One region of the Kitasatospora sp. Ki12 genome, then DNA from elsewhere that is predicted to be linked to it. Evidence: riboswitches for the same ligand, from Rfam matches in the RefSeq annotation. Region 1 holds a riboswitch; each other region holds the start of a gene.
The links. A riboswitch is a leader RNA that binds a small molecule or an ion and turns the genes downstream of it on or off. The one in region 1 is predicted to bind cyclic di-AMP.
Positions count from the first base shown of each region.

Region 1 (7,578 bases):
GGTGCGTCCAGCCGGTCGCCGATCGCGGTGATCAGGCCGTCGGCGATCCGTACGTCCGCCCGGTAGCGGTCCGCGCCGGTGCCGTCCACGACGGTGGCGCCCCGGAAGACCGTCGCGGCCTCCGGACCGCCGCCGCCCCGGAGGGCCGTCGGGGCCGGAGCCGTCCGGGCCGGTGTCCGCCGCGGGCCCGTTCTCTCGCCCGCCATCAGAAGAACGTCCTGACCAGCCCGGTGACCTTCGGCTCCGCCGCGTCCGCGGAGTCCAGCACCGGGATCGCCGTCCACTTGTCGAAGGCCGTGCACGGATGCGAGACGCCCAGCCGCAGCACCGCGCCGATCGGGGCGAGGTCGCCCGCGTCGCGCAGGAAGGCGTGCTGGTCGTTGAGTGCGGTGATCCGGGCCGCCGTTCCGGTCAACTCGGCGCCGCCGCGCACCCGTTGCGGTTCGGGCAGGCCCTCGTCGAAGGGCAGGTCGCGCTTGCCGGCGTCCAGCAGGGCGAGTTGCGGTTCGGGGCGGGAGATCACCCGGGCCCAGCCGTGCAGCGCACCGCGGAACGGCGCCTCGCCGTCGGCCCGGGCGAGCGGTGAGATGCCCCGGTAGAAGCCGTCGTCGTGGGCGACGTACGCGCCGGAGCGGAGCACCACGAGGGCGTCCGGGAGTGCCGCCAACTCCTCGACCACCAGGTCGAAGTAGGCGCTGCCGCCGGCCGTGACCACCGGTGGCGCGTCGTCCGGGCAGGCGCCGGCGAGCCGGCCGTGCAGCCGGGCCAGCGTGCGGAGGTAGTCCCGGACGGTGGCCAGTCCGTCGGCCGTGGCGTCGTGGGCGAGCGCGCCCTCGTACCCGCCGACGCCCGCGAGGCGCAGGGTGGGGGCGCGCAGCACGGCGGCGGCGACCTCGACGGCGGCGTCCACGCCGCGGGCACCGGTCCGCCCGCCGGGGCCGCCGAGTTCGACCAGCACCTCGACCGGCCGCTCGGCCCCGGCGGCGCGCAGCGCCTCGTCCATCAGCCGCACGCTCTCGGCGGAGTCAACCCAGGAGAGGAAGGCGAAGGCCGGGTCGGCGGCCAGTTCGTCGGCGAGCCAGGCCAGCCCGGCCGGGTCGAGCAGGGTGTTGGCGAGCAGGATCCGCCGCACCCCGAAGGCCCGGGCGACCCGCACCTGGGGCAGGTTGGCGAGGGTGATGCCGTGGGCTCCGGCGTCGAGCTGCGCCTGCCAGAGGGCGGGCGCCATGGTGGTCTTGCCGTGCGGGGCGAGCGTGACGCCGGCCTTGGCGCACCAGTCGGCCATGGTGCGGACGTTGTGGTCGAGCGCGGCGCCGTCCAGGGTGAGCAGCGGGGTGCCGAGCGAGGAGAGGGTCGGGCCGTCGGCCAGCCACTCCCGTACGGTGCGTCCCCTGGGGGCACCTCCCGGCCGCCAGGCCGGGGGAGACTCGGGTGGAGCGGCCTTGAACCGCCAGTCCAGCGGTTCGTCGGCCAGGGCCGCCACCGCTCCGCCGGCGATGCCCGGTCCGGTGCCGGCGCTCGCGAAGGTCTGCTCCACCGTCTTCCTCCATCCGCCATGTTGCAACATGTGCAACGCGGGTTGCACATGCTGGCAGCACGGTTCTAGCATCGGCGCCGGATCACGGTCAACGGAACTGACCCACGCTCACCGGACCCGCCCACGGCCCCCACCACCGGACCCGGCCGGTGGACCAGTGGACCAGGCGACGGACCGGGCCCACGGAGTCGGTCCCGGAGTCGACCCACGGCCCCGGTCGACGGAGCCGGCCCGCTCTCGACGGAACGGCCGCAGACGAGGAGCCCCGCACATGCCGCGACAGGACACCCCGGGCCCGGCCCCGACGGCCGTGTGCCTGGGCGAGTCGATGGCCGTGCTGCTCCCGGACCGCCCCGGACCGCTGGAGTCGGTGGAGAACTTCCGGCTCGCCGTCGGCGGCGCCGAGTCCAACGTGGCCGGGGCGCTGGCCGCCCTCGGCGTGCCGACGGCCTGGATCAGCCGGGTCGGCGACGACGGCTTCGGCCGCCGGCTGGTCGCCGAGGTCGCCGCGCGCGGTGTGGACGTCTCGGCCGTCGCGGTCGACCCGCACCGCCCGACCGGCCTCTACCTCAAGGAGGTGGGTGGCACCACCGGCCACGACCGGGACCTCGGCCCCGGCCGCAGCCGGCTGCACTACCACCGGCGCGGCTCCGCGGCCGCCGCGCTCTCCCCCGCCCTGCTCGCCGACCCGGCCGCCGCCGCGCTGCTGGCCGGTGCCCGCCTGCTGCACCTGTCCGGCATCACGGCCGCGCTCTCCGACGACTGCCTGGCCCTGCTGCACGCCCTGCTCGCCGACCGCCGGCCGACCCGGACGGTCAGCTTCGACCTCAACTGGCGCCCCGCGCTCTGGCGGGACCGCGACCCGGCGGTGCTGCCGCCGCTGCTGGACGCCGCCGGCCTGCTGCTGCTCGGTTCCGACGAGGCCCAGGCCGCCTTCGGCACCGGGGACCCGGCCGCGCTGCGCCGCCGCTTCCCCACCCCCGCCACGCTCGTGGTCAAGGACGCCGACCGGCAGGTCACCGCCCTGGACCGGGACGGCACCGCGGTCACCGAACCGGCCCTCGCCGTCGAGGTGGTCGAGGCCACCGGCGCGGGCGACGCCTTCGCGGCCGGCTACCTGGCCGGCACCCTCCGGGGCCTGGACCAGCGCCGCCGGCTGCGGCTCGGCCACCTGAGCGCGGCCTGCGCGCTGACCGCCCACGGCGACCAGGCCGAACTGCCGCCCGCCGCCGTGGTGGCCGCCCTGCTCGACGCCTCCCCCGCGCACTGGGCCGCCACCCGGGTCACCGCGGACGGCATCACCGGCCCGGCCCTGCCCCCGGACGGCATCACCGGCCCGGCCCTGCCCCCGGACGGCATCACCGGCCCGCCCCCGCCTGCCGGCGGCACCCGGCGCACCACCCGGGCCCCGCACACCGGCCGACCGGGCCCCGGCACAATGAGCGGGACCCCCAGCCCTCGAAGCGGAGCACGATGAGCCAGACCGTCAGCCGCGCCCTGCGCATCCTCGCCGAGCTCGGCGAGGGCGAACGTTCCCTCGACCAGCTCGCCGAGGTGCTCGGCGTCCACAAGACGACCGTGCTCCGGCTGCTCCAGAGCCTCGAAGAGGAACGATTCGTCTACCGCGACCCGGCCTACCGCTACCACCTCGGTGCCGGCCTGTTCGCCCTCTCCGGCCTGGCCCTGGAGCAGCGCGGCGTCCGCCGGATCGCCGCCCCGCACCTGGCCGAGCTGAACGCCGCCACCGGCCAGACCGTGCACCTGGCCGCGTACGAGGGCGGCGAGGTGGTCTACATCGACAAGTTCGACTCCCGCCACCCGGTCAGGATGTACTCCCGGATCGGCCTGCGCGCCGCCCTGCACAGCGCCGCCGTCTCCAAGGTGCTGCTGGCCGACCTGCCGCTGCCCGAGCGCCGCCGGGTGGTGGCCGGGATCGACTTCACCCCGCACACCGAGCGGACCCTCGCCTCGCCCGAGGCGCTGCTCGCCGAGCTGGAGCGGGTCGCCCTCCAGGGCTGGGCGCAGGACCGCGCCGAGTACGAGGCCTTCATCAACTGCGTGGCCGCGCCGATCCGGGACGCCAGCGGACGGGTCGTCGCCGCCGCCTCCATCTCCGTCCCGGACGTCGTGCTCCCGTACGAGCGGGTGCTGGACCTCCTCCCGCAGCTGCTCGCCACCGCCCGCGCCGTCTCGGCCGACTGCGGCCGCCCCGACCACCACTGACGAACCGTCGAGAACCTCCGAGGAGTCCCATGTCCGCCGAGCACCCCCAGACCGACCGGAAGGTCGAGATCCGCACCGACGGCGCCCCCGCCCCCGCCTGGACGTTCTCCCAGGGCGTGCGCAAGGGCCCGATCCTGCAGGTCTCCGGCCAGGGCCCGCAGGATCCGGGGACCGGCGAGTACCTCCACCGCGGCGACGTGAAGGCGCAGACCCGGCGCACCCTGGAGAACGTCAAGGCGATCGTCGAGGCCGGCGGCGCCACGATCGAGGACGTGGTGATGTTCCGCGTCTACCTCACCAAGCGCGCCGACTTCCCGCTGATGAACGAGGTCTACGCCGAGTTCATCGAGGAGAACATCAAGCCCGGCGGCGTGAAGCCCTGCCGCACCACCGTCTTCGTCGAGCTCCCGCAGGAGCCGATGCTGGTCGAGATCGACGCCCAGGCCGTCATCGGCTGACACTCCCGCCACCCCGAGGGCCCGGACGCCGCGTCCGGGCCCTCGGCATGTCCGGGCCCACGGCATGCCCCCCACGGCGAGTTCCGGTGTCCCGCTTGCCACACCCCGACGGCGACATTAGGTTAGGCTCACCTAACTACCTGGAGGTCCGCCCATGAGCCTGCCCACCGGCGACGCCGAGGTCCCCGAGCCCACCACCGCCGAGCGGATCCACAGCCTGCTCAGCACGGCCTCCTCGCTCACGGTGCGCGCCCTGGGCGAGCACCACGACCTGGACACCCCGGTCTCCGCCCACGGCTCCCGCCTTCGGCTGCGCGCCCCGCTGGACGCCCCGCTCACCCTGGCCGCCGCCCAGGCGACCGACGGCCTCGCCGTCGTCCTCGACGTGACCGACGTCTCCCCCGTCGCCGTCCGCGACCGCGTCCGCGCCCGCCTCACCCTGGCCGGCCGGCTCCACCTCGCCCACCTCGCCGACGACGGCCTCAGCGTCCACCTGCACGTGGACGTCGCCCACGCCGTCCTCGCCACCCCGTACCGCACCGGCGCGGTCACCGGCGCCGACCTCGCCCTCGCCGCCGCCGACCCGATGGCCCGCCACGAGGCCGCGATGCTCACCCACTTCGCCGACGAGCACGCCGAGGCGCTCGACGTCCTCACCCGGCTGCTCGACCCGGTACTGCTCGTCCGCAACCCGGACGTCCGCCCGCTCGCCCTCGACCGCCACGGCCTGGTGCTGCGCCTGGACCACCCGGACGGCCACCGCGACGTCCGCCTGGTCTTCCCCGAACCGGCCCGCGACACCGAGGACTTCGGCCACCGGATGCACGACCTGCTGGCCGCCGCCCGGTACGGCCAGCCGGCCCACCGGAGCTGAACCGGGCCCACCGCCGTTCCCCCGCAGGGGAGTTGACCGGGCCGGCAACCCCTCGCACGCACAGCAGCGGCCGCACCCGGAAACGACAACGGCCGGCCCGGCTCGCGAGGGAGGATTGTCCCGCGAGCCGGGCCGGCCTGGGCGTGTCCCGCGCCCATGACCACTGTGCGGCGATCACCCGGTCGAGCGGTCACCCGACATGACCATCCCGGAGGATCGATTCGCTCCGCAGCAGCGGTGGTTACTGAAACCCCGGAGGGGTCAGAGCGCGACGCCGTGGGCGCGCAGGTAGGCGACCGGGTCGATGTCCGAGCCGTACTCCGAGCCGGTGCGGATCTCGAAGTGCAGGTGCGGGCCGGTCACGTTGCCGGTGGCGCCCGAGAGGCCGATCTGCTGACCGACGGTGACGGTCTGACCGATCGTCACGCCGATCACGGAGAGGTGCGCGTACTCGGCGTAGTGGCCGTCGGCGAGCTTGATCTCGACCTCGTTGCCGTAGGCGCCGCCGTTGCCGGCCTTGACCACGACACCGTTGGCGACGGCGCGCAGCGGGGTGCCGGTGGAGGCGATGAAGTCCTGGCCGGTGTGGTGGCCGGAGGCCCACATCGAGCCGGCCACGCCGTAGGCGGTGCCGAGCTGCGGGTTGGCCAGCGGCGCGACGAAGCCGGAGGTCGCGGCGACCGGAGCGGCGGTCACGGCCTGGGCCGGGGCGGCGGTCTGAACCTGGGTCTGCACCGGGGCGGCCGGCTTGGCGGCCTCGGTCTTGACCTGGACCTGGGCCTGCGGCTTGGCGGTCTGGGCGGCGGGAGCGGCCGGCTTCGCCGGGGCGGCCGGGGCGGCGTCCGCGGACGGGGCCGCGGCGTGGCCGGCGAGCGCGAGCTGCTGGCCCGGGTAGATCAGGTTCGGGTTGGCGCCGACGACCGAGCGGTTCTGCTCGTACAGCGCCTGCCAGCCGCCGTCGACGTGCTTGGCGTCGGCGATCTTGGACAGGGTGTCGCCGCTGATGACGCGGTAGCTCTCGTGCGCGGCGGCCGGGGCGGCCTGGCCGGCCGGCTTGGCGTCGGCGACGGTGGCGGCGGCAGCCGGGGCGGAGGGGGCGGCCGGAGCGGTGTGGGCCTGGGCGCTCACCGCGGTGACCAGCGGGAGGACGAAGGAGACACCGGTGACGGCGGTGGCGATGCCGATGCGGGCGGCGCGGGGCAGGGCGATACGACGAGCCTGAGCAGGCATGGAAGTTTCCTCTCCGACGCCTGCGAGGTGAGCTGTCGGGTTCGGGCTGGAGTTGCCCGGCCGCATGCGCGGCTTCACCCCAAGCCGGCCCTGGACGCCCGCGCCCTGAGGCGCGAACTCCGGTCCGGCGACTTACCTGTGGGTCCCCCGCTCCTGCCGTACAGAGTTCAGATCGAACCACCGGGCAGCGGCAGGATTCGGCGTTCCGCCCGGAGGATCCGTCCGGACTGGCCGGGCGGTCGCTGAACTAAAACCCATCCGTTCGGGTGAAGCAATGTCGATCTCTTGAACGGGCAACCATCCCCCCTGCGCCGGTCACCCTCCGAATGATCCGCTGTACGGTGCGTACACAATCCATTTACGCCGCGCCACTGATCCACGACCCTGCGCCGAAGTCGTCGGCACTGCGCTGCCGTCCGCTCACGCACCGCCACCCCCGACACACCCACCGGTGACCCTTGTCACGTACGCCCCGCGGGGCGGAGGATCGAGCCGTGGCCACCTCCGAGGCCGGCACCCTGCGCCTGGGCACCGCGCAGGGTCGCTGGGTACTACTGGCGACGGTGCTCGGCTCCAGCATGGCGATGCTCGACGGCACCGTGGTGAACGTCGCCCTGCCCCGGATCGGCGCCGACCTCGGCGCCTCCCTGGCGTCGCTGCAATGGACCCTGAACGCCTATCTGCTCACCCTGGCGGGCCTGATCCTGCTCGGCGGCGCGCTCGGCGACCGGTACGGGCGGCGCCGGGTCTTCCTGATCGGCGTGGTCTGGTTCGCCGTCGCGTCCGCGGCCTGCGCCGCCGCGCCGGACATCCACGTGCTGGTCGCCGCCCGGGCCGTCCAGGGCATCGGCGGGGCGCTGCTCACCCCCGGTTCCCTCGCCATGCTCCAGGCGGTCTTCCACCCTGACGACCGCTCGGCGGCCGTCGGCCTCTGGTCCGGCCTCGGCGGGGTGTCGGCGGCGGTCGGCCCCTTCCTCGGCGGCTGGCTGGTGGACGGCCCCGGCTGGCGCTGGATCTTCCTGCTGAACCTGCCGCTCGCCGCCGCCGTGATCGCCGTCGCCACCCGGTACGTCCCGGAGAGCCGGGACGAGGGCGCCTCCGGCCGCTTCGACGTGCTCGGCGCGGTGCTCGCCGCGCTCGCGCTCGGCGCGATCACCTACGCCCTGACCGCCGCCGGTGAGGGCGTGTCCGCCACGGTCTGGGTCAGCGGCGTGCTCGGACTGGCCATCGGTGCCGCCTTCATCGTCGTCGAGCGC
Region 1 is NZ_BAAIHT010000003.1:1,103,049-1,110,626, forward strand. Features, by position in the region: gene ACYP53_RS35495 (N-acyl-D-amino-acid deacylase family protein) at 1-206, opposite strand, end outside; gene ACYP53_RS35500 (alanine racemase) at 206-1,537, opposite strand; gene ACYP53_RS35505 (sugar kinase) at 1,809-3,014, shown strand; gene ACYP53_RS35510 (IclR family transcriptional regulator) at 3,011-3,760, shown strand; gene ACYP53_RS35515 (RidA family protein) at 3,790-4,218, shown strand; gene ACYP53_RS35520 (DUF2470 domain-containing protein) at 4,373-5,092, shown strand; gene ACYP53_RS35525 (M23 family metallopeptidase) at 5,354-6,322, opposite strand; cyclic di-AMP (ydaO/yuaA leader) riboswitch at 6,325-6,505, opposite strand; gene ACYP53_RS35530 (MFS transporter) at 6,817-7,578, shown strand, end outside.

Region 2 (7,578 bases), on a different contig from region 1:
GCGGTGTCGACGAGGGCGGCGACGTCGCTGGGGCGGCGGATGTCGCCGGAGACGCCCACGACGGGGCAGCCCGGCCGGTCGAGTTCGGCGGCGAGGTCCTCGGCGATGCCGACGTGCTGGTCGGCGATCAGCATTCCGGCGGCGCCGGCGGCGGAGAACCGGCGGGCGAGGCCGGAGCCCGACCCGCCGTCGAGTACCGCGATGACGACGACTGACCCGCTGACCCGCATGGTCTGCTCCTCCCTGTGGGCGACACCGCACCGGCGCCCACGCGTACTGCGGAGGATCGTAGGCAGGTCCTGATCCTCCGCAACAGGGATTACCCCTCAGGTGACCAGGCTCACGCCTGCCGTCCGGCCAAGAGCTGTCCAAGAGCTGTCCACGGCCCGTCCACGGGTCGTCCACGGAGTGTTGGCGCACCGGTCGCATGCCGTCGGCGCGGAGGCCGCACGCCGTTGACGCGGGGTGGCGCGCGTCCTGCGGGAGGGGGTGCGGACACCCACCGGATACGGTCGACCCATGCCAGCTCAGCCCGACGCCCCCTTCGCGGAGCCCGCCGCCCAGCAGCCCGACGCCCCGGCCCCGGAGCCCGCGGCCCCCGCCGCGCCGCCCGCCGCGCCGCAGCTGTTCACCTGGGAGTTCGCCGCCGACCCGTACCCCGCCTACGCCTGGCTGCGCGAGCACGCCCCGGTGCACCGCACCAAGCTGCCGAGCGGTGTCGAGGCCTGGCTGGTGACCAGGTACGCGGACGCCCGGCAGGCGCTCGCGGACAGCCGGCTGTCGAAGAACCCGGCGCACCACAGCGAGCAGGCGCACCGCACCGGCCGGGTGGGCATCCCGGGGGAGCGGCAGGCGGATCTGATGACCCACCTGTTGAACATCGACCCGCCGGACCACACCCGGCTGCGCCGGCTGGTGTCGAAGGCGTTCACCCCGCGCCGGGTGGCGGAGTTCGAGCCGCGGGTGCAGCAGCTCACGGACCGGCTGATCGACGGTTTCGCGCAGCGCGGTTCGGCGGACCTGATCCACGAGTTCGCCTTCCCGCTGCCCATCTATGCGATCTGCGACATGCTGGGCGTGCCGGCCGAGGACCAGGACGACTTCCGCGACTGGGCGGGGATGATGATCCGGCACGGCGGCGGTCAACGCGGTGGCGTGGGCCGGGCGGTGAAGCGGATGCGGGCGTACCTGCTGGAGCTGATCCACCGCAAGCGGGCGGACCTCGGGGACGACCTGATCTCGGGTCTGATCAGGGCGAGCGACCACGGCGAGCACCTGACCGAGAACGAGGCCGCGGCGATGGCCTTCATCCTCCTCTTCGCCGGTTTCGAGACGACGGTGAACCTCATCGGCAACGGGACGTACGCGCTGCTGCGCGATCCGGGGCAGCGCCGGTTGCTGCAGGAGTCGGTGGCGCGCGGGGAGAGCGCGCTGCTGGAGACGGGGATCGAGGAACTCCTGCGCTACGACGGGCCGGTGGAGCTGGCGACCTGGCGGTTCGCGACGCAGCCGCTGACCATCGGCGGGGTGGAGATCCCGGTGGGCGATCCGGTGCTGGTGGTGCTCGCCGCGGCGGACCGCGATCCGGCCCGGTTCGCGGACGAGAACACCCTGGACCTGGCCAGAACGGACAATCCGCACCTGGGCTTCGGGCACGGCATCCATTACTGCATCGGAGCCCCGCTGGCCCGGCTGGAGGGGCGGGCGGCGCTGGCCACGCTGCTTTCCCGGCTGCCGGATCTGCGGCTCGCGGAAAGTCCGGAGAATCTGCGCTGGCGAGGTGGTCTCATCATGCGTGGCCTGCGGGAACTCCCGGTCGAATTCAGTCCGGAGAGCCGCTCCCCGCACACGCTTCCGCAGGCCCCCGCGCACGCTCCTTCCGCGCCCCTGACAAATTGACACGAAGTGACGGTGAGCCGGGTGACGCGCTGACGGAGCGTCGCCCGGAGCCCTTGAATCAGGGTGTGAAGGACCATCAATCCGGACATAACGCCGCCGTTGGTAGGCGATCGGACACGCGCCGTAATTTCTGTGTGATATCGGTGATATGAGCTTGTGATTGGTCTGAGGATCTGTCTACTCTCCCTGGAGTTCGCAGCTGCGGACCTCGTGCGCGGAACGCCGAATCCTGCCCGCCGCGTCACGGGAAACCGACCAGAACCCTGGGCAGGGGCGGGGGACCCAGGTTTGTTGCCGTCCCCACGGCTTGGGGTGAAGCCGCCCGAGCGGAATCGTTTCCGCGTACGGCGGCCGGGCCACCTCCCGGTCCGAACCCGACAGCTCACCTCGCAGGCGTGCGGAGAGGGACCTCTTCATGCTGTTCGTTGGAACTGGCCGCCACCGTCGTCGCACCCAGGCCGAGAAGGCCATCGCCGTCGCGGGTGTGGCCGGCGTCGGACTCGCGATGCCGCTCCTCACCGCCACCGGCGCCTCCGCCGCCCCGGCCTCCACCTGGGACGCCGTCGCCCAGTGCGAGAGCGGCGGCAACTGGAGCATCAACACCGGCAACGGCTTCTACGGGGGCCTGCAGTTCACCTCCAGCACCTGGAAGGCGTACGGCGGCACCTCCTTCGCGCCGCAGGCCAACCAGGCCAGCAAGGGCCAGCAGATCTCGATCGCCGAGAAGGTGCTCGCCTCGCAGGGCCCGGGCGCCTGGCCGGTCTGCTCCCAGAAGGCCGGGCTGAGCAAGGGCGGCGCCCCGGCGTCGGTCGACACCTCCTCGGACGCCAAGCCGCAGTCCGCCCCGCAGCAGCAGACGCCCAAGCGGCAGCAGGCCCAGAAGCCGGTCGAGAAGCCCGTCCAGAAGCCGGCCGAGAAGCCCGCCCAGAAGCAGGCCCCGAAGCACGCCGCGCCGCAGCAGGCCGAGAAGCCCGTCGACCAGTCGGCGCAGCAGTACGTCCCCAAGCACGCGGCCCCGTCCGCCGCCCAGCCGGCCCCGGCCGCGCAGACCGGCCACGACTACACCGTCCGCGCCGGTGACACCCTGTCGACCATCGCCGCCACCCAGGGTGTGTCCGGCGGCTGGCACGCGCTCTACGACGGCAACCGCGGCACCGTCGGCGGCGACCCGGACCTGATCCTGCCCGGCCAGGTCCTGCACCTCGGCTGAGCCGCCCCGCCCGGGAGGCACGCCCGGCCGGGGGAGACGCTCCGGCCCCGGGAAGTGCTTCCGCCCCGGGGAGGCGCGCCCGGCCCCGGGACGCGCTCCCGCCCCGGGCGCCGCGCCCGCCCCGGAGCCGTCCCTCCGGGGCCGCAACGCCCGTGCGGGCGAAGGGGGTCGGCGCTACCGGCCCCCTTCGTCCGCATTCGCCCGTCCCGGGCGGACAAGGTGGGACAAGCAGGTGAACTACCGGGGGGTAGCGGGGCCACACGCTGAGACGGGACCCAGGTCGACGTGGCCCCGGGAGCCCGGGCGGCTAGGCTCTGGTCCGTAACGACTCCGCAATCGTCCTGCCGACAGCACCAGCGTCAGCCGGACCTGCTTCCGCTAGGAGATGCCTCGTGCCGTCCATCGATGTCGTCGTAGCCCGTGAGATCCTCGACTCGCGCGGCAACCCCACGGTCGAGGTCGAGGTCGGCCTCGACGACGGCAGCACGGGTCGTGCCGCTGTCCCCTCGGGTGCCTCCACCGGTGCCTTCGAGGCGCTGGAGCTGCGCGACGGTGACAAGAACCGCTACTTCGGCAAGGGCGTGGAGAAGGCCGTCCTGGCCGTCATCGAGCAGATCGGCCCGGAGCTGGTCGGCTACGACGCCACCGAGCAGCGCCTGATCGACCAGGCCATGCTCGACCTCGACGCCACCCCGGACAAGTCCTCGCTCGGCGCCAACGCCATCCTGGGCGTCTCGCTGGCCGTCGCGCACGCCGCCTCCGAGGCCAGCGACCTGCCGCTGTTCCGCTACCTGGGCGGCCCGAACGCGCACGTCCTGCCGGTCCCGATGATGAACATCCTCAACGGCGGCTCGCACGCGGACTCCAACGTCGACATCCAGGAGTTCATGATCGCCCCGATCGGCGCGGAGTCCTTCTCCGAGGCCGTCCGCTGGGGCGTCGAGGTCTACCACACCCTCAAGGGCGTGCTGAAGGAGCGCGGCCTGTCCACCGGCCTCGGCGACGAGGGCGGCTTCGCGCCGAACCTGGACAGCAACCGCGAGGCCCTGGACCTGATCACCGAGGCCATCCAGAAGGCCGGCTACGTGCCCGGCCGTGACGTCGCGCTGGCCCTGGACGTCGCCGCCTCCGAGTTCTACAAGGACGGCGCCTACCAGTTCGAGGGCAAGGCCCTCTCGGCCGCCGAGCTGATCGAGTACTACGCCGAGCTCGTCGCCGCCTACCCGCTGGTCTCCATCGAGGACCCGCTGGACGAGTCGGACTGGGACGGCTGGAAGGCCATGACCGTCAAGCTGGGCGACAAGGTCCAGCTGGTCGGCGACGACCTGTTCGTCACCAACCCGGCCCGCCTGGCCAAGGGCATCGAGACCGCCACCGCCAACGCGCTGCTGGTGAAGGTCAACCAGATCGGCTCGCTGACCGAGACCCTGGACGCCGTCGAGCTGGCCCAGCGCAACGGCTACCGCTGCATGATGTCGCACCGCTCCGGCGAGACCGAGGACGTCACCATCGCCGACCTGGCCGTCGCCACCAACTGCGGCCAGATCAAGACCGGTGCCCCGGCCCGCTCCGAGCGCGTCGCCAAGTACAACCAGCTGCTGCGCATCGAGGAGATCCTCGACGACGCCGCCGAGTACGCCGGCCGCGGCGCCTTCCCGCGCTTCAAGCACGAGGGCTGAGACCGCGAGGTAGCGCAAGCCTGACCGGTGCCCCGCCGTTCACCCCGTAGGGTGGACGGCGGGGCACCGTCGCGACCAGGAGGGGATACGGGAGATGGCAGGCTGGAGGATTCCGGGCTTGGCGGCCCGGCCTCGGTTCACGAGCCGGGCGACCGTCCTCGTCCTGGTGCTCTGCTCGCTGGTGGCGATCCTCGCCTACCCGACGCGGCAGTTCATCTCCCAGCGCGCCGAGATCTCCGCCCAGCGGGCGAAGGCCGACCACGCGCGCCAGCAGGTCGAGCAGCTGCGCCGGGAGAAGGCCCGCTGGCAGGACCCGGAGTACGTCAAGGCGCAGGCGCGCGCCCGGCTGCACTACGCGGTGCCGGGGGAGACCCCGTACATCGCGGTGGACCCGGCCGGGCAGGCCTCCGCCAAGCCGTCCTCGTCCGCCGCCGGTGCCCCGGCGGCCGGTGTGGCAGCCGGTCAGCCGAAGGCCGCCAAGCCCTGGTACGCCAGCATCTGGGACTCGGTCGACGCCGCCGACACGGCCGCGCCGGCCCCCGCCGCCCCCCTTCCGCTCCCACCGTCCCCCGTTGGAGACACCTCCCCCCATGACCACTGAGAACCACCCCTCCGTCTCCGACGCCGACGTCGCGGCCATCGCCGCCCAGCTCGGCCGGGTGCCGCGCGGCCTGCGCGGCGTGGCGCACCGCTGCCCCTGCGGCAACCCGGACGTCGTGGAGACGGCCCCCCGGCTGCCGGACGGCACGCCGTTCCCGACGCTGTACTACCTGACCTGCCCCAAGGCCGCCTCGCTGATCGGCACCCTGGAGGCGGACGGCGTGATGAAGGACCAGACGGCCCGGCTCGCCGAGGACCCGGAGCTGGCCGCCGCCTACCAGAAGGCGCACGAGGACTACATCGCCCGGCGCGACGCGATCGAGGTGCTGGAGGGCTTCCCGAGCGCCGGCGGCATGCCGGACCGGGTGAAGTGCCTGCACGTGCTGGTCGGCCACTCGCTGGCGGCCGGCGAGGGCGTCAACCCGCTCGGCGACGAGGCGATCGGGATGCTGGAGGAGTGGTGGGCCAAGGGCCCGTGCGTCTCCCCGGCCGAGGTCGAGGCCGCCGGGGAGCGGGTCGCCCGCAACCGGGCCAAGGAGCAGGACCACGAGGCCGTGATCGCCGCCAAGCAGCAGAAGACGGCCGAGCGCGCCGCCAAGAAGCTCGCCGCGGACGACCTCCCGCAGGACGGTGCCACGCAGGACGGTGCCGGGCAGGACGGTGCGCAGGACACCGACGGGCAGCAGGAGTCGCGGTGACCATGACCCGGGTGGCCGCGATCGACTGCGGCACCAACTCGATCCGGCTGCTGGTCGCCGATCTGGACCCGGAGACCGGGGAGATCACCGACCTCGACCGCCGGATGCTCGTCAACCGGCTGGGCCAGGACGTGGACCGGACCGGCCGGCTGCACCCCGACGCGCTGGCCCGCACCTTCGCGGCCTGCCGGGAGTACCAGGAGATCATCTCCGGCTTCGGCGTCGGCCCGGAGCGGCTGCGCTTCGTCGCCACCAGCGCCTCCCGGGACGCCGAGAACAGCGACGAGTACACCAAGGGCGTGCGCGACATCCTGGGCGTCGAGCCGGAGGTGGTGAGCGGCGAGGAGGAGGCCCGGCTGTCCTTCCTGGGCGCCACCAAGGAGCTGACGGGCGACCGCTTCCCCGCTCCGTACCTGGTGTTCGACCTGGGCGGCGGCTCGACCGAGTTCGTGCTCGGGTCGGACGACGTCCAGGCGGCGCGCTCGGTGGACATCGGCTGCGTGCGGCTCACCGAGCGGCATTTCGGCGGGGCCGAGCTGCCCTCCGCGGAGCAGGTCGCCGAGGCCCGGGCGCACGTGCGGGCCGAGCTGGACCGGGCCGAGGAGGCCGTGCCGCTGACCGGTGCGGCGACCCTGGTGGGCCTGGCCGGAACGGTCACCACGGTGTCCGCGATCGCCCAGGGCCTGTCGGGCTACGACTCGGCGGCGATCCACCACTCGCGGCTCAGCCGGGAGCGGGTCGCGGAGATCGCCGGTGAGCTGCTGGCCGCGACCCACGCCGAGCGCGCGGCCATCCCGTCGATGCACCCGGGCCGGGTGGACGTGATCGCGGCCGGGGCGCTGGAGCTGCTGGAGATCATGGAGCGGACCGGCGCCGCCGAGCTGGTCGTGAGCGAGCACGACATCCTGGACGGGATCGCCTGGGGTATCGCCTCCTGACCCCTTGCGGGGCTTACCCGAACCGGCCCCGGCACCCCTTTCGGGGAGCCGGGGCCGGGGCGCGCCCGAGCCCGTGCGGAAAAGTTCGTGAATTTCTTCACATGGCGATGGGGTCATTCGGCGCACCTGCTCGCCCGCTACGTCCGAATTGTGGGACCGAAGGCCTCCCGGTCGCGAGGCCCCTTGGATCGCAGGCCAGGGCTCGCTTGGGGTTTGAAAATCGAAATCACGCGCGGGAACCCGGGTGTTGTGCGGATCGTTGCTGCTCAGCAGGGTGGTGCTCCGGCGCACGTTCACGAGGGGGCGCGGAGGGGTGTGAGCACGGGTGCTGGACCCGTTTTTGCGGCCGCGCAGTGTAGCACGGGGTGTCCATGAGCTTGTGACCGGGCTCACGAAGGCTGCTCCGGACGGTGCTGGATACTTTCGGATATGAGCACCACGGAGCGTCCTCGCATCCTCATTGTCGGCGGTGGTTACGTCGGCCTGTATGCCGCGATGCGCATCCTCAAGAAGATGCGCTACGGCGAAGCGACCGTCACGGTCGTGGACCCGCG
Region 2 is NZ_BAAIHT010000001.1:1,229,121-1,236,698, reverse strand. Features, by position in the region: gene ACYP53_RS05230 (SDR family NAD(P)-dependent oxidoreductase) at 1-230, opposite strand, end outside; gene ACYP53_RS05225 (cytochrome P450 family protein) at 520-1,899, shown strand; cyclic di-AMP (ydaO/yuaA leader) riboswitch at 2,143-2,309, shown strand; gene ACYP53_RS05220 (LysM peptidoglycan-binding domain-containing protein) at 2,315-3,109, shown strand; gene eno (phosphopyruvate hydratase) at 3,502-4,788, shown strand; gene ACYP53_RS05210 (FtsB family cell division protein) at 4,907-5,389, shown strand; partial or broken gene ACYP53_RS05205 (DUF501 domain-containing protein) at 5,361-5,900, shown strand; gene ACYP53_RS05200 (Ppx/GppA phosphatase family protein) at 6,089-7,024, shown strand; gene ACYP53_RS05195 (NAD(P)/FAD-dependent oxidoreductase) at 7,454-7,578, shown strand, end outside.
Region 2: it holds a riboswitch for cyclic di-AMP, as region 1 does, so the genes downstream of both, ACYP53_RS05220 (LysM peptidoglycan-binding domain-containing protein) here and ACYP53_RS35525 (M23 family metallopeptidase) in region 1, are expected to answer to the same signal.

Region 3 (7,578 bases), on a different contig from region 1:
CGGACCCGAATATTTGACCCGCAATCGGACATCAGCCCGATCCGCCGGAAAAGCCGCAGGCCCGGCCTCCCGTGACGGAAGACCGGGCCCGGAGGCGCGGAGCGGGGATCAGACCCGCACGATGCCGGACAGCGGCATGTTGCTGACGGCCTCGTAGCGGACCGAGGCGCCCGGCTTGGGCGCGTGCAGCACCTGGCCGTTGCCCGCGTAGATGCCGACGTGGTGGGCGTCGGTGTAGAAGATCAGCAGGTCGCCGGGCTGGGCCTGGGACAGGTCGGTGCCGATCCGGGTGCCGGCGTGGGCCTGGTCCTGCGAGGTGCGCGGCAGCGAGACGCCGACCTGGTTGAACGCCCAGACCATCAGGCCGGAGCAGTCGAAGGAGCTCGGGCCGGTGGCGCCCCACACGTACGGGCTGCCGACCTTGGAGGCGGCGGCCGACAGCGCGGCGGCACCGCGCGAGCTGCCGGCGGCGGGCAGCTTGGCGACCGGTGTGGACGAGGGCGCCGCGAGGTCGGTGCGGCTGTTGTCGCGCGAGGCGCGCTCGGCGGCCTGCTGCTGGGCCTTCGCGGCGTCGGCCTGGGCCTTGGCGTCCGCGGCGGCCTTCTCCTCGGCCGCGCGCAGCGCCTGGCGCTCCTGCTCGGTCAGGGTGTTGAGCAGGTCCTGAGCCGCCTTCAGCTTGTTCTGGACCTCGTCCTTGGAGGCCTTCAGCTGCGTGGTGGTGGACTCCAGCTCGGCGAGCTTGCCCTGGGCCTCGGAGCGGTCCTGGTCGAGCTTGCGCTGCTGCTCCTGGAGCTGCTTCAGCTGGTTCTTCTGGGTGTCACCGGCCTGGTTCAGCGCACCGGCCTGGGTGAGGAAGGTGTCCGGGCTGGACGAGAACATCAGCTGGACGGTCGGGGATATGCCGCCGTTGCGGTACTGCTCCCCGGCGATCTCGGCGAGGCCGCCCTGCAGGTCGGTCACCTGGGCCTGCTGGCGGGCCACCTGGTCCTGCAGGCCGGCGACCTGCTTCTCCAGGGCCTGCTGCTTCTCCTGGGCGGCGTTGTACTGCTCGGTCGCCACCTCGGCCTGCTCGTTGAGCTGGTCGACCTGCTCCTTGACCTGGTCCTTGGTCGGCTGCGGGTCGGCGTGGGCGCCGGACTGCGCGGAGAGGGCGACGGCTGCGGCAGCGACACCGGTCAGGATCGAGACACGGGCGCGGCCGGCTGGCTTGGGACGACGATGGGACGCCACGAAGGCGGACTCCTTCTTCCTACGTCCGCCTACCGGGTGAGCTGACGGGTTCGGGCCGGAAGCATGCCCTACGGCGCCTCACGGCCGTCGCAACGGCCGACCTGGCACCGATTCACCCCGGAGGAACGTGGTTCCCCGGCTCCGCTGCGCAGCGCCCCCGACCACTGGGCTCCCCTGTCGGGCAGTCGCTTCGTCCTGCCCCGCTGCCTCGCGAACTCGGCGGTAACCACCGCCGCCACCCTGGCTGGGCGATCGACAGTGCGGTGGTTCGGAGCATGACCCTAGTAACTGAACCGTGATCGGTTCAAATCCTTGTCAGAAAAAAGACGGAAGATTACCCAAGTTCTTTTGTGAAAATGACCGTTGGTGACCGCCGCCGTACGCAAGGCTGATCAGGTCTCACCCATTGAGCGCGAAGCGGTCGAAAACCCGAACGCCACCCCCGTCGGAGGGTGGCGCGGATCACAGGGCCCGGACGGGTCCTCTTCGGCGTGTCGGGCCGTCAGACCCGGCGGATGGTGTTGATCGGCATCGCGTCGGCCTTCATCACCTTCACGACGTCACCGGTGTGCGGCGCGTGGACCACCATGCCGTTGCCGATGTACATCCCGACGTGGTGCATGTCGCCGCCGTAGATCACCAGGTCGCCGGGCTGGGCCTGGTCCATCGAGGGCACCCGGGTCCCGTAGTGGCCCTGCTCCTGGGAGGTGCGCGGCAGCGAGACGCCCGCCTGGCCGTACGCCCAGACCATCAGGCCCGAGCAGTCGAAGGTGCTCGGACCGGTGGCGCCCCACACGTACGGCGAGCCCTGCTTGCTCATCGCCTTGGCGAGGGCCACCGCCGCGTAGCCGCTGGCCGGCGGCAGGTTGCTCAGGTCGACCCGCTCGCTGCCGCGGGAGGCGCGCTCGTCCTGCGCCTGCTGGGCCTTCAGGGCGTTGCGCTCGGCGGCGCTGAGCGAGTTCAGCAGGTCCTGGGCGGCCTTCAGCTTGGTGTTGACGTCCGACTTGGCCTGGTTCAGGTCCTTGGTGGTGGTGTCGAGCGAGGCCAGCACGGCGGCCGCCTCGGTCTTCTCCTGGTCCAGCCGGCGCTGCTGGTCCAGCAGCGACTTGAGCGCCTCGGCCTGGGTGGTGCTGGCCTGCTGGACGGTGGAGGCCTTGTCCAGGTAGCCCGACGGGTCGGAGGAGAGCATCAGCTGGACGGACGGGTCGATGCCGTTGGTGCGGTACTGCTCGCCCGCCACCTCGGCCAGGCCGACCTGGAGCTGGGTCATCTGCTCCTGACCCCGGGCCACCTGGTCCTGCAGCTGGTCGGCCTGCTTGCGCAGCTGGTCGGCCCGCTCCTTGGCGCCGTTGTACTTCTCCGCCGCCTGCTCCTGCTCCTCCTGGAGCTGGTCGATCTGCGCCTTGACGTCCGTCTTGTTCGGCTGCGGCGCGGCGTGCGCGGCGACCTGGGCGGAGAGGGCGACCGCGGTCGCAGCGGCAGCGGTGAGCACGGAGACCCGGGCGCGGCTCGCCTGCTTCGGACGGCGGTGGGAGGCCAAGGGAGCAGCTCCTTCTTCCATCGGACTCACCTGATCTGATGAGATTCCGGAAAATAGGTTTGACGCCAGACCCTAGTGAAGATCTATCCGTTTTGCTACTCCCCCGTAGGCGTGAACTCCGTTTCCCACACTGACTTCACGGGACCCGCACACCATCGCGGAAACGACGCTGACCAGGCCGCATTCCGCCCGGTCCGCACTCAGGGCCGCGACAGCCGGTTCAGCAGCAGCACCGAGGCCACCGGGCGCGCGCCCGCCTTCCGCACGCCCTCCGCGACCTCCCGGTCGGCCGAGACCACGACCACCGGACGGCCCTGCGGCTCGGCCCGCACCAGACGGCGGATCAGCTCGTCCGCCGTCTCCCCGGTCCGGCTGAACCGCACCCGGACCCCGCGCGGCGGCGCCATGATCACCGGGACGTCCAGGTCCTGCCCGTCGAACACACAGGTGACCTCCGCCTGCGTGCGCTGGGCCAGCATCGCCAGCCCGCCCAGCAGCCGGATCCGCTGCTGCTCCAGCGGCAGCGTCGGATAGCCGGTCTTGGTCACGTTGTAGCCGTCCACCACCAGGTGCACCTGCGGGATCGCCAGCAGCTGGTCCAGCAGCGCCGGGTCGTCCTCGGCCAGCCCGCGCCGCGCCACGTCGTGCGGCGAGGCCGCCCCCGGCACCACCGCCTCCACCAGGTCCGCCGGGCGGATCTGGGAGACCGGCAGCGCCAGCTCCCGCTGCAGCCCCTGGGCCGACTGCAGCACGGTGTCCAGCAGCAGCCGCAGCCGCATGTCCTCGACGCTGCGCCCCTCGCGGGCCGACCGCTTGCCCTGCTCGGCCGCGTTCTCCAGCTCGGAGACCCGGTGCCTGAGCCGCCGCGCCTCGGTCTCGGCCGCGCCGCGCTCGGCCGCGCCCTGGGCCTTCACGGCCTCCAGCTCCCCGACCACCCGGCGCGTCTCGGCCTGCGCCCGGCGGGTGTCGCTCTCCAGCGACCGCACCTTCTTGCGCAGCGACTCGGCCTCCCGCCGGACGCCCTCGAACTCCGCGCGCTGCCGCTCCAGGTCCGCCCGCGCGGCGGAGCGCACCTCGGCCAGCTCGGCCTGCAGCTTCTCCACCAGCCGGGCCGCCTCCGCGACCGCGTCCTCGGCCCCGGCCCGCTCGGCCTCCTCGCCGGCCTCGGCGACCAGCCGGCTCCAGCCCGCCGAGCGCACCAGGTAGGCCGCGGCCGCGACGTCCATCGGATCGGCGGCGCCCGGGACACTGCCCGACTCCAGCGCCCGCACCAGGTCCGGCTGCCCCAGCCGCAGCCGCTCCGCTATCCGCACCCGGAACGCCGGCTCCGCCTCCAGCGCGGCCGCCAGCGCGGTGGCCGCGTACTTGGCCCGCCGCGCGGGGGTGAACTTCACGTACTGACGCAGGCTCTGCGGGAGCTCGCCCGGCGGCAGTCCGCCCAGCGCGTCCGAGGCCAGCCCGACCACCCGCCGGCGCACCCCCTCGGGCAGCGGCCGGTCCAGCTTCTCCACGACCCGCTCCGGCTCGGAGCCGGCGGCGTGCTCGACGTCCCCGGAGGCCGGGACCTCCGCTGCACCCTCGACACTCCCGGCGCCCTCGGACCCGACGGCTCCGGACGCGGCGCTCCCCGCCGGGCCCGTCCCGGCCTCCGGCGCCTGCGCAGCGGGCCGAAGCCCCTGCGCTTCGCCGGGCTCCTTCGCTGCGTCCACCACGTCCTCGGCTCCGATCCTGTTCTCCGGCGGGGTACGGCCGCGACCGCCCCCTGTCGTCACGCTCCGTACGTCTTGTTCTCTGTCATTGTCCCGTGCGGCGGACGGGCGCGCCGCGCACCGCCCGCCGAAGCTGCGGGGGTCAGCCCTGCTCGGCCGGGGCCTCCACGCCCTCGGCGCCCGGACGGGCCACCAGTTCGACCTGGTCCACGGCGTTGCACCAGCGGCAGCGCACCGACTCGACGGTCTCGCTCAGCACCTCGGTCTCCTCGACCTTGGAGTCGCCGGCCAGGTCGAAGTGCAGGAACTCGGTCACCCGCGCGGTGCGGGTCACGTCGAACCGGGTGAGGTTTCCGCACAGGGTGCAGCGCCAGCGCGTCTCGGCGGTCAGAGCGGGGACGGTCATCGGGGGTCCTCTCGGGTGGTCCCTTCGTGGGCTAGGCGCTCCCCCCGGAGCCCCGGCATCGGCGGCGGGAGGCGGGATTGCCCGCCCCAAGCCTATTGCCTGGGGCAACCACCACGACCACCGGTCAGCGGAATAGCGGGGCTAGTCCACCTGCCGTAAACCGCCGTGTCACCTGCGGCGCCCGGAGGGATGCTTGGCCGCATGGCGCTCGCGGCCCCCGACCACACCGCCGAGCGGGGCGGCCGGCCGGACGCGCCCGCCCCGGCGGTCACCTACGCCCTGATCGCGGTCAACACCCTGGTCTTCCTGCTCGGCCCGGCCGCCGGCCTCAATCCGCTGTACGGCACCGGCCAGGCCCGGGTCTGCGCGGAGCAGCGGTACGAACAGCGCTGGGGCGCCGTCCCGGCCGAACTGCTGAGCGGACGGACGCTGACCGCCGAACAGCTGGCCGAGGCCCCCGACCCCGTCCCCGGCTGCCCGGCCGCCCCGACCCCGGGCAAGCACCCGGCGCTGTCCGCCCTCACCGGCCTCTTCCTGCACGCCGGCTGGCTGCACCTGCTGGGCAACCTGCTCTTCCTCCACGTCTTCGGCCCCACCGTCGAACGCCGGCTGGGCCGGGCCCGGTACGCCGTCTTCTACCTGGCCGCCGGCAGTCTGGCCGCGTACGGCTTCGCGCTCGCCGAGGCGCACTCGCCGGACTCGACCCGGGTGCTCATCGGGGCCTCCGGCGCGATCTCCGGCGTCCTGGGCGCCTATCTGCGCTTCCACCCCCGGGCCCGGGTGACGACCCTCGTCCCGCTGCTGCTCTTCCTGCCGCTGCGCTTCCCGGCCTGGCTGGTGCTGGGCCTCTGGTTCGCGCTGCAGTGGTGGTCGGTGCACTCGGCGGGCCCGGGGGTGGCCTACCTGGTCCACGTGATCGGCTTCTCGGCCGGCTTCCTCTACGCCTGCACCGTGGTCCGCCACCCCCCGCGACGACCCGGCTGACGCCCGATACGCTGGCGGCACCTCACAAAGGAGCCCGAACAGTGATCACCGCCATCGTCCTGATCAAGACCAGTGTCGACCGCATCCCGGAGATCGCCGAGGCCATCGCTTCCATCGAGGGGGTCAGCGAGGTGTACTCGGTGACCGGCGGCTACGACCTGGTGGCGATGGTCCGGGTGCGCCGTCACGACGACCTGGCCGAGGTCATCCCCGGCCGGCTCAACAAGGTCCCGGGCGTGGCGCACACCGAGACCCAGATCGCCTTCCGCACCTACTCCCAGCACGACCTGGAAGCCGCCTTCGCCCTCGGCCTGGACGAGTAGTGACGACCGGCACCGACCGGCGGGGAGCCCGGCTCAGCCCTCCCGGCGCGTGTCGGCCACACAACGGCCGCCCTCGTTGCGGTAGTTCCACGCCGCGCCGTCCGTGACCAGCTCGCGGACGGCGGTCAGGAAGCGGTCGACGTGCTCGTCCGGAGTCCCGGCCCCGAAGCTCACCCGGATCGCGTTCAGGCTGCGCTCGCCCGGCAGCGACGGCTCCGGCGCGCCGCACTCGGACGGGGCCACGTCCTCGTCCCCGAGCAGGGTCCGCACCAGCGGGTGGGCGCAGAACAGGCCGTCGCGCACCCCGATGCCGTACTCGGCGGACAGCGCGGCCGAGAAGTGCGAGCTGTTCCAGCCCCGGACGACGAAGGACAGCACGCCGACCCGCGCCGAGCCCTCCCCGAACAGGTTGAGCACCTTGACCTGCGGGATCTCCGCCAGCCCCGCGGTCAGCCGGTCGACCAGCTGCCGTTCCCGGGCCTCCAGCGCGTCGAAGCCCGCCTCGCCCAGCGCCCGGCAGGCGGAGGCGATCGCGTAGGCGCCGATGACGTTCGGCGAACCGGCCTCGTGCCGGGCCGGTCCGGTGTGCCACTGCACGGCCACCGAGCCGTCCGTCTCCCGGGCCACCGTGCGGGTCGCCCCGCCGCCGGCCAGGTACGGTTCCGCCTCGTCCAGCCAGTCCGCCCGGCCGGCCAGCACCCCGGCGCCGAACGGCGCGTAGATCTTGTGGCCGGAGAAGGCGATCCAGTCGACGTCCAGTTCGCGCACCGAGACCCGGTGGTGCGGGGCCAGCTGGGCGGCGTCCAGGACCACCCGGGCGCCGTGCCGGTGCGCGGTCGCGGTCAGCTCGGCCACCGGCCAGAGCTCGCCGGTCACGTTGGAGGCGCCGGTGACGCACAGCAGCTTCGGGCCCTCGGGCGCCCCGGCGAGCGCCGCGTCCAGGGCGGCCACCGCCTCGGCCCGCGAACGCGGCGCGCGCAGGTAGGTGACGGCCAGTCCGGCGTGCGCCCAGGGCAGCAGCGAGGCGTGGTGCTCGGTCTCGAAGGCGAACACCCGGGTGCCGGCCGGGACGGCGGAGGCCAGCAGGTTGAGCGAGTCGGTGGTGGCCCGGGTGAAGACCACCTGGTCGCCCTCGCGCAGGTCGAGGAACTCGCCGACGGTGCGGCGGCTCTGCTCGAACAGGTCGGTGGAGAGCTGCGAGAGGTACCCGGCACCGCGGTGCACGCTGCCGTAGTACGGGGCGTAGGCGGCGACGTCGTCCCACACCCGCTGCAGCGCGGGCGAACTGGCCGCGTAGTCGAGCGCCGCGTAGCCGACCTTCTCACCGTTGACGAGCGGGACCTGGACGTCGGCACCGAGGACGGCGAGCGGGGTGCCCGGGAGGGG
Region 3 is NZ_BAAIHT010000001.1:3,827,293-3,834,870, reverse strand. Features, by position in the region: gene ACYP53_RS16965 (C40 family peptidase) at 109-1,230, opposite strand; cyclic di-AMP (ydaO/yuaA leader) riboswitch at 1,241-1,394, opposite strand; gene ACYP53_RS16960 (C40 family peptidase) at 1,733-2,770, opposite strand; gene ACYP53_RS16955 (NYN domain-containing protein) at 2,971-4,281, opposite strand; gene ACYP53_RS16950 (hypothetical protein) at 4,622-4,885, opposite strand; gene ACYP53_RS16945 (rhomboid family intramembrane serine protease) at 5,087-5,869, shown strand; gene ACYP53_RS16940 (Lrp/AsnC family transcriptional regulator) at 5,911-6,192, shown strand; gene ACYP53_RS16935 (aminotransferase class V-fold PLP-dependent enzyme) at 6,226-7,578, opposite strand, start outside.
Region 3: it holds a riboswitch for cyclic di-AMP, as region 1 does, so the genes downstream of both, ACYP53_RS16965 (C40 family peptidase) here and ACYP53_RS35525 (M23 family metallopeptidase) in region 1, are expected to answer to the same signal.

Region 4 (7,578 bases), 390 kb from region 1:
CCTCGTCCAGCAGGGCTATGTCCGCCAGGACACCGCCCGCCGCTACACCCTCGGCCCCCGGCTGATCCGCCTCGGCGAGACGGCCGGCCGGCTGCTCGGCAGCTGGGCCCGCCCCTACCTGGCCGAACTCATGGAGGCCACCGGCGAGACCGCCAACCTGGCGGTGCTGGAGGGCGGCGAGGTGGTCTACGTCGGCCAGGTGCAGTCGCGCCGCTCGATGCGGATGTTCACCGAGGTCGGCCGGCGGGTGCAGCCGCACTGCACCGGCGTCGGCAAGGCCCTGCTCGCCCAGCTGCCCGAGGAGGAGGCCCGCGCCGTCCTCGGCCCCAACCCGCTGGCGGCGCACACCGAGTACACGGTCACCGACCCGCAGGAGCTGATGCGCCAGCTCGCCGAGGCGCGCGAACGCGGCTACGTCGTCGACGACCAGGAGCAGGAGATCGGCGTCCGCTGCATCGCGCTCGCCGTCCCGGGCGCGCCGACGCCCACCGCGCTCTCGGTCTCCGGGCCGGAGGCCCGCATCCGGGCCCTGGAGGAGCAGGCCGGGGCCGCCTCGCTGGTACCGGTGATGCAGCAGATCGCGACCCGGCTGGGGCAGGTCCTCGCCCCCTGACCCGGCACGCCCGGCACCCCATTCGGCACCCCGTCCGGCGCCCCGTTCGGACTCGCACCCCGACTCCCGTCAACCCCGCGCTCCGGCGGGAAGGACCGCGCGTCCTCCATTCGGGCGGACGGCGAGCGGGGCGGATCGGGTTACCCCTCGGTCGCGACGGCGGCTCGGCCACGCTGATCCCGGACGCGGCCCGCGACGGTGCGGGCCGCCGGAGCACGAGAGCAGGGTGACCGGGATGAAGCACCGGGATGTACGGGGCGTCGCACGGGGTGGAACGGAGTCGCGCGGCAGCGCGAGGAGCAAGGGGTTCGGCGGGGCCGGGCTGGTCGCGGCCGTGACGGCGGGCTGCGCGGTGGCGATGCTGGCCACCGGCCCGTCCTGGGCACTGCGCCGGCCGGAGCCCCGTCCGGCGGTGGACGTCGTCGCACCGGGCGCACCGGGAACGTCCGCCTCCCCCGAGGTGTCCACCTTGCCCGCCCTCGCGGCCGCGCCGTCCGACTCCGACCTGGAGGTGGTCCAGCTCGACCCGGACCCGGCACCGCCCGGCGGCCGCACGACCATCCACGCCTTCATCGCCAACCTGGGCCCGGACACCACCGCCTCCCCGGTCACGGTCGTGGTCACCCTGCCGGAGGGAGTGACGCCCGACCCTCCGTTCTTCCCCACCGACTGCGAGGTGTTCCAGAACGGCCACCGGGTGCGCTGTGTCTTCGGGCCCGGACTGAAGGAAGGCCGCAGCGCCACCGCACTCATCCCGGTGCGCCTCTCCGACGACATCGCGTTCGGCTCGCACGAGGGCTTCGTCGCGCTGCGCAGCCCGGACGACCGGAACGGGAACAACAACCGGCAGCCGTTCGACCTCAAGGTGGTCGAGACGGCCTAGGGTCCCTGAACCAGGTTCGCCCCACCGGGTGCCGGGCGCCGACGAGCGGCTGCCGGCCTCCGGCCCCGGTGGGGCGGTCCTACGGGTTAGCGATCACCGGTCACCGGTCACCGGTCACCCGCCGCCGGTCAGCGGTAGACGCGGACGTAGTCGGCGGCCATGGTGATCGGGGCGGTCCCCTGCGGCGCGGGGTGGTACTTCCCGGCGCACACCGAGAGGTTGAGGATCAGGTACGCCGACCAGTTGGAGCCGACGCCCTTGCCGTCCGAGTGGACCTTGACGCCGTTGACGTACCAGTCCACGGAGGTGGCGCCGTAGTAGGTGCCGATGGTCACCCACTGGTCCTTCGCGACGGCGCTCGCGTCGGTGTAGTACTTCGGGGTGCTGGGGTTGACGTGGTTGGTCAGCTCCAGCAGGTTCGGGTTGTCGGGGTGGTACTCGAAGGAGTCGATCTCCCCGTTGCCGTTCTTCCAGGTCCACAGGGCGGGCCAGGCTCCGGTGCCGGCCGGCAGCTTGACCCGGGTCTCGGCGTAGTCGCCGGTCTTGACCTGGAAGCCCTCGCTGGAGCCCTCGGTGGTCAGGAAGCCGGTGTTCCAGGCCTGCTTGCCGTTCTCCAGGGTGTTGGAGCCGGGCGCGGCGGTGAAGGTGGCGACCCCGTTGGCGACGCTGACGTTGTTCTTGTTCAGCCAGTCCAGCTTGTTGTCGTCCGGATTGTGGTTGCCGTAGTGGTACGAGCTGCTCTTGTCGCCGACCCAGCGCTGGCCCCAGGAGATCCCGCTGTTGAACTCGTCGGACCAGGTCAGCGACTTGCCGGCGACCGGGGAGGACGGCGCCGGGGTGGTCGGGGTCGCGGTGGCGCTCGGCGTCGGGGTGGGGCTCGGCGCCGGGGCCGGGGTGGCGGCGGTCGAGACCACCAGCTGCTGCGCGGGCAGGTTGTGCCAGGCGCCCGCCTGGTCCTGCCAGAAGCCGAACTGGGTGTACGTCCCGGCGGGCAGGGTGCGCGCACCGCTGGTGAAGTTCACCCCGCCCGGGCAGATCTGCAGGTTGGAGGCGTTACCGGGGAAGTCCAGGTTGGTGCCGCGCGCGTCGCGCACGCCGACGCCCACGGTCTTCGCGGTGAAGCAGGCCGAGGAGTGCAGGGCGAGCGAGGCCGTGGTGGCCTTGCCCGCGACCATGGTGGCCGGGGCGAGACGGTCCTGGGTGACGGTGGGCGCGGTGGCGGCCTGGGCACCGGTGACGGAGGGCACTCCGAGCAGTCCGGCGCCGCTGATGGCGAGCGCCCCGGTGGCGGCGAAGGCGGCGTTGCGGCCGCGGCGGGAGGAACGGGCGGCGTGGCGCGGCGCGTGGCTCCGGGCAGCAGGCATCGATATACGCATGTGGTGGCCTCTGCGACGCCTGCGAGGTTAGCTGTCGGGTTCGGGCTGCAGTTGCCCGGCCGCCTGTGGAGCGGCTTCACCCCTAGCCTCGACCCGTACGCGCGAGCGCACGGGGCCGGGCGCCGACCTTGGTTCCCCCGCCCCTGTCCGCTGTGGTGCTCGGTGACCCGTCGGCGAGTGGACAGGACTCGGCGTCCCGGCGACGGGGTCCGCGGAGGCGGACGGTCGTTGCAGGCTAGGCAGGCCGTACGTGAACGGACAACTTCCTCGGGCCGGTTGTCGTGCAGCTCACAGTGGTGTCGATCAACGACGCTGCGTGGTGGCCGAGTTGATCACCTCGCGCGGCCCAGTGGTGGCCGGGCTTCGGGCCGGCGCGGTGGCCCCGCTGCGGCCCGGCTGCGGTCGCGATCCGCACCGTGGCCGGGCCACACCGTGACAAAGATCTGACCGAATTCACCCGGTCGGATAAATTGGAGGCCTGACATCTTCCGCAGTGCACAAGAGCACCGAACCCCGAAACGAGGAGCCGCCCCACCATGACCGTGTCCCTGCCCGCCTTCGCCGGCCGCACCTACGTCTTCCGGGCCGACAACGGCGCGGCCTTCCGCAACACCTACTCGGCCGACGGCACGCGGCTGCGCTGGGAGGGCCTCGGCGAGTCCGCGGGCCAGTGGGAGGACGTGCGACTGCACGTCGCCGAGGTCGCGCCGGGGATCTACTTCGTCAGCTGGACGGAGCAGAGCGGGATCACCGTCAGTCATGTGATGGACCTCAACGCGCAGACGGTCCGGGCGTTCTGGACCTTCGAGGGCGAGGGCGGCCGGGTCGGGCAGCTGCACACCGGCACGCTGGAGCGGGTGGCCTGAACCGCCTGACGACCGAACCCCCGGGGCCGCGGGCTCCGGGGGTTCGGTCTGTTCGCTCTGTTCGGACGCTTCGGTCTGTTCGGACGGTCGGCGGCCGGGCGGTCCAGGTCAGACGGTCTGGTTCGGCACCTTGAGGTGCTGGGACATCCACTCCAGCGAGGACGGCAGCAGCGCGCTCCAGGTCTCGAAGTTGTGGCCGCCGTTCTCCAGCATGCTGTACGAGACCTTCATCGGGCTCTGCACCGCGTCGACGAAGGCCTCGGTCTCCCGCCGGTAGTCGCCGTCGCCCTTCTTGGTGCCGGCGAGCAGCACGGACACCTTCGGCGGCGGCAGGTTCTTCAGCCGCCACATCAGGTTGGCCTCGTCCCGGCGCTGCTTGCTGCCGCCGAACAGGTCACCCGTGGTCGGGTCGTCGGCGGCGTCGTAGTAGGCCGAGAGGGCGACGGCCGTCGGGAAGACGTCCGGGTGGCGCATGGCCAGCTTGAGCGCGCAGTAGCCGCCGGTCGAGTTGCCCATGAAGGCCCAGGCCTGCGGGTCGGACGAGACCCGGTAGCTGGCCTGGATCGCCGAGGGCACGTCCTTGGTGAAGTACGTGTCGGACTGCGCGCCGTTCGGGATGTCCTCGCACTCGGTGTCCTGCGGCAGCGCGGGCGAGGGACGCATCAGGACCATGACGGTCGGCTGCATCCGGCCCTCCTGCAGCAGCTTGAGCGCCGCGCCCGGGTAGTTGAAGCGGGTGATCAGGTTCTCGGCGATCCCCGGGAATCCGGTGCTGACGATCACGGCCGGGAACTGCTTCTGCGCGTACTCCGGCTGGAAGTACTGCGGGGGCAGGAAGACGTAGCCCTCGGTGGACAGCCGGCTGACCGCGCCGTCGATCCGGACCTTGCGGATCTCGCCGGACTGGCTGGGCTCACGGCCCATCGCACCGCCGCCCTTGACCGCGGCGTGGCCGATCGTCTCCACCACGAGCCGGCCGGCGGCGTCCGCCTTGTTGTGGATCACCACCGGGCCGGTCTGGCCGGTGCCCAGCAAGTCGTCCCAACTGCTGTAGAAGGCGAAGTAGTTGTTCGCCACCAGGCCGAGCGCCGCGAGCACCGTGAGCTGGGTGGCGAACAGCGCGCCGATCCGGCCGAGCACCGCCTGCCAGGACTTCTTGGCCAGCCTGGGCCACAGCCAGACCGTACCCCCCATCACCAGGAGGGCGATCACTACGGTCAGCGCCAACACCTTGTGGCTCGTCAGACCCATGTCCTACTTGCTCCCACGCCTCGAACTCCAGTCCCCTCCGCTGGGGACATCCGAGGAGGTCACCCCGGTTCCCCCGCCGGGACGCGAGGACCAACCCTAGCGCTACCTGGGAGAAGGCCCGCGAGTCTGGGAGTTCGCGAGGAACGGATGACAGCGGACGGATGACAGATGACAGCTGACAACTTTCGAAATCTGAAAGCTGAAATCTGAATTCTGTCAGCTGTCACCCGTCCGCTGTGACCCGTCCGCTGTCGGGTTGGCCCGGGCGACGACGGGGGAACGAACCGATGCGAGCCGGCGCAGCCCGGCGCGAACCGGTGCGGGCCCGACACAGGAGGCGACCGATGGGCGGCTGGACGGCGGAGATCAGGGCCCGGGTACGGGAGCCGCGGATCTGGTACGTGGCGACCACCGGGGTGGACGGCGCCCCGCACGTCACACCGATGTGGGTGGACCTGGCGGACGACCGGGTGTTCTTCAACACCACCATCGGCCGGGTCAAGGAGCGGAACCTCCGCCGCGACCCCCGCGTCTGCCTCTCCCACGCGGACCCGACCGACCCGTACGACCGCGTCCAGATCCACGGCCGGGCCGTCGAGTTCGTGACCGGCGAGACGGCCGACCGCCAGATGGACCGCCTCGCGCACAAGTACCTCGGCGTGGACCGCTACGAGTGGGGCATCCCGGGCGAGCGGCGGGTCACCGTGTTCGTCCAGCCCACCCGGATCCGCCGGGTCGTCGGCGTCGAGCCCCTGCCCGCCACCCACCGGGCCGACTGACCCCGCCTTCGCCCGCCGGCCCCTGGGCCCTCAGGACACCCGCCCCCAGAGCCGCAGCCCCGCCGTGAGCTCCCGCATGCAGCGCGCGCCCAGGTCCTGCGGGGAGCCCGGGCCGGTGGCGGGGGCGTCGGAGGTGGCCCACTGCTCCAGGGCCACCCGGATCGCCGCGGTGGCCGCGGCGGCGGCCAGCCGGATCTCCAGCGGGTCGGTGCCCTGTGGGCAGCGTTCGGCGAGGACGACCCGCAGCCGTTCCTCCGAGTCGGCGTGGACCCGCTGCCAGGTTCCCTCCAGCCGCGGGTCGCGCAGCAGGCTGCGGGTCCACCGCATCATCTCCGCGCCCGCCTCGTCGGGCGGCGTCAGCGACGCGACCGCCGCGCGCTCCAGCGCCTCGCGCAGCGGCAGGTCGTCCGGGCTGTCGGCGAGCTGGTCGACCCACTGCCGTCCGCCGGCCGCGAGCAGCGGGGCGACGGCGTCCTCCTTGACGGAGAAGTACCGGTAGAAGGTGCGCAGCGAGATGCCCGCGGCGAGCGCGATCTCTTCGGCGGTGGTCGATTCCGCCCCCTGCTCGGCGAAGAGCGCGGCGGCGGTGCGGGCGATCTCCAGCCGGGTGGCGTCACGGCGGCGCTGGTTCAGGGTCGGGCGTCCGGTCACGGGGTCAGCCTACGCGGGCGAATGCCACTGTGGCACTCCACGCCGAGTTGGCACGACAAGACTTTTTGGCACGTCGTGCCAAGTAGGCGTACCGTGCCGCCAGAGGTCGAGAGACCACGAACGGAACGGAGTACCACCATGGAGCGCTTCAGCGGACGGAACGTCCTGATCACCGGCGGCGGCTCGGGCATCGGCCAGGCGACCGCGCACCGGATCCTCGCCGAGGGCGGGAACGTCGTCGCCGTCGACGTCAACGAGGACGGTCTGAAGAAGACCCTGGACCGCGCGACCACCGACGGCACCGCGGACCGCCTGGCCATCCGGGTCCTGGACATCTCCGACGAGGTCGCCGTCGTCGCGGGCGTCGCCGAGGCGGTCGCCGCCCTGGGCGGCCTGGACGTCCTGGTCAACGCGGCCGGAATCCTCCGCGCCTCGCACACCCACGAGACCAGCCTGGAGTTCTGGAACACGCTCCTCGCGGTGAACCTCACCGGCACCTTCCTGATGACCCGCGAGGCGCTCCCCGCGCTGCTCGCCGCCGGCAAGGGCGTGGTGGTCAACTTCAGCTCCACCTCCGCGAGCTTCGCCCACCCCTACATGGCCGCGTACGCCGCGACCAAGGGCGGCATCCAGTCCTTCACCCACGCCATCGCCTCGGAGTACTCGAAGCAGGGCCTGCGCGCGGTCTGCGTCGCCCCGGGCAGCATCGACAGCGGCATGACCAACAACCCCGGCCTGCCCGCCGACACCGACTTCAGCCTGCTCGCCAAGCTCGCCCCCGCCCTCGGCCAGGGCTTCGCGGGCCCGGAGACGGTGGCCGGCGTGATCGCCATGCTCGCCTCCGACGACGGCGCCTTCGTGACCGGTACCGAGCTCCGCATCGACGGCGGCACGCACATGTGACCCAGCCCGCCCACGCGGTCCCGAACGGCGGGGGCCCGTGCCGTCCCCCGTACGGCGCGGGCCCCGCGCGGCGTCAGCGGAGGGGCTTGGACAGGCGGATCTCCCGGCCGCCCGCGTCCGCGACGGCCTCCGTACCCTCGCCCGCGTCCGCTTCGGTGGGCGTGAGCGGGGTGAAGCCGTGGCGGCGGTAGAGGACGAGGGCGGCGGTGTTCCCGGGGAGGACGCCGAGGTGGAGGGTGGTGCCGCCGCCGGCACG
Region 4 is NZ_BAAIHT010000003.1:1,490,447-1,498,024, forward strand. Features, by position in the region: gene ACYP53_RS37140 (IclR family transcriptional regulator) at 1-613, shown strand, start outside; gene ACYP53_RS37145 (hypothetical protein) at 849-1,496, shown strand; gene ACYP53_RS37150 (glycoside hydrolase family 16 protein) at 1,625-2,860, opposite strand; cyclic di-AMP (ydaO/yuaA leader) riboswitch at 2,881-3,037, opposite strand; gene ACYP53_RS37155 (phenolic acid decarboxylase) at 3,409-3,738, shown strand; gene ACYP53_RS37160 (alpha/beta hydrolase) at 3,847-4,989, opposite strand; gene ACYP53_RS37165 (PPOX class F420-dependent oxidoreductase) at 5,334-5,768, shown strand; gene ACYP53_RS37170 (TetR family transcriptional regulator) at 5,799-6,419, opposite strand; gene ACYP53_RS37175 (SDR family NAD(P)-dependent oxidoreductase) at 6,558-7,322, shown strand; gene ACYP53_RS37180 (GNAT family N-acetyltransferase) at 7,396-7,578, opposite strand, start outside.
Region 4: it holds a riboswitch for cyclic di-AMP, as region 1 does, so the genes downstream of both, ACYP53_RS37150 (glycoside hydrolase family 16 protein) here and ACYP53_RS35525 (M23 family metallopeptidase) in region 1, are expected to answer to the same signal.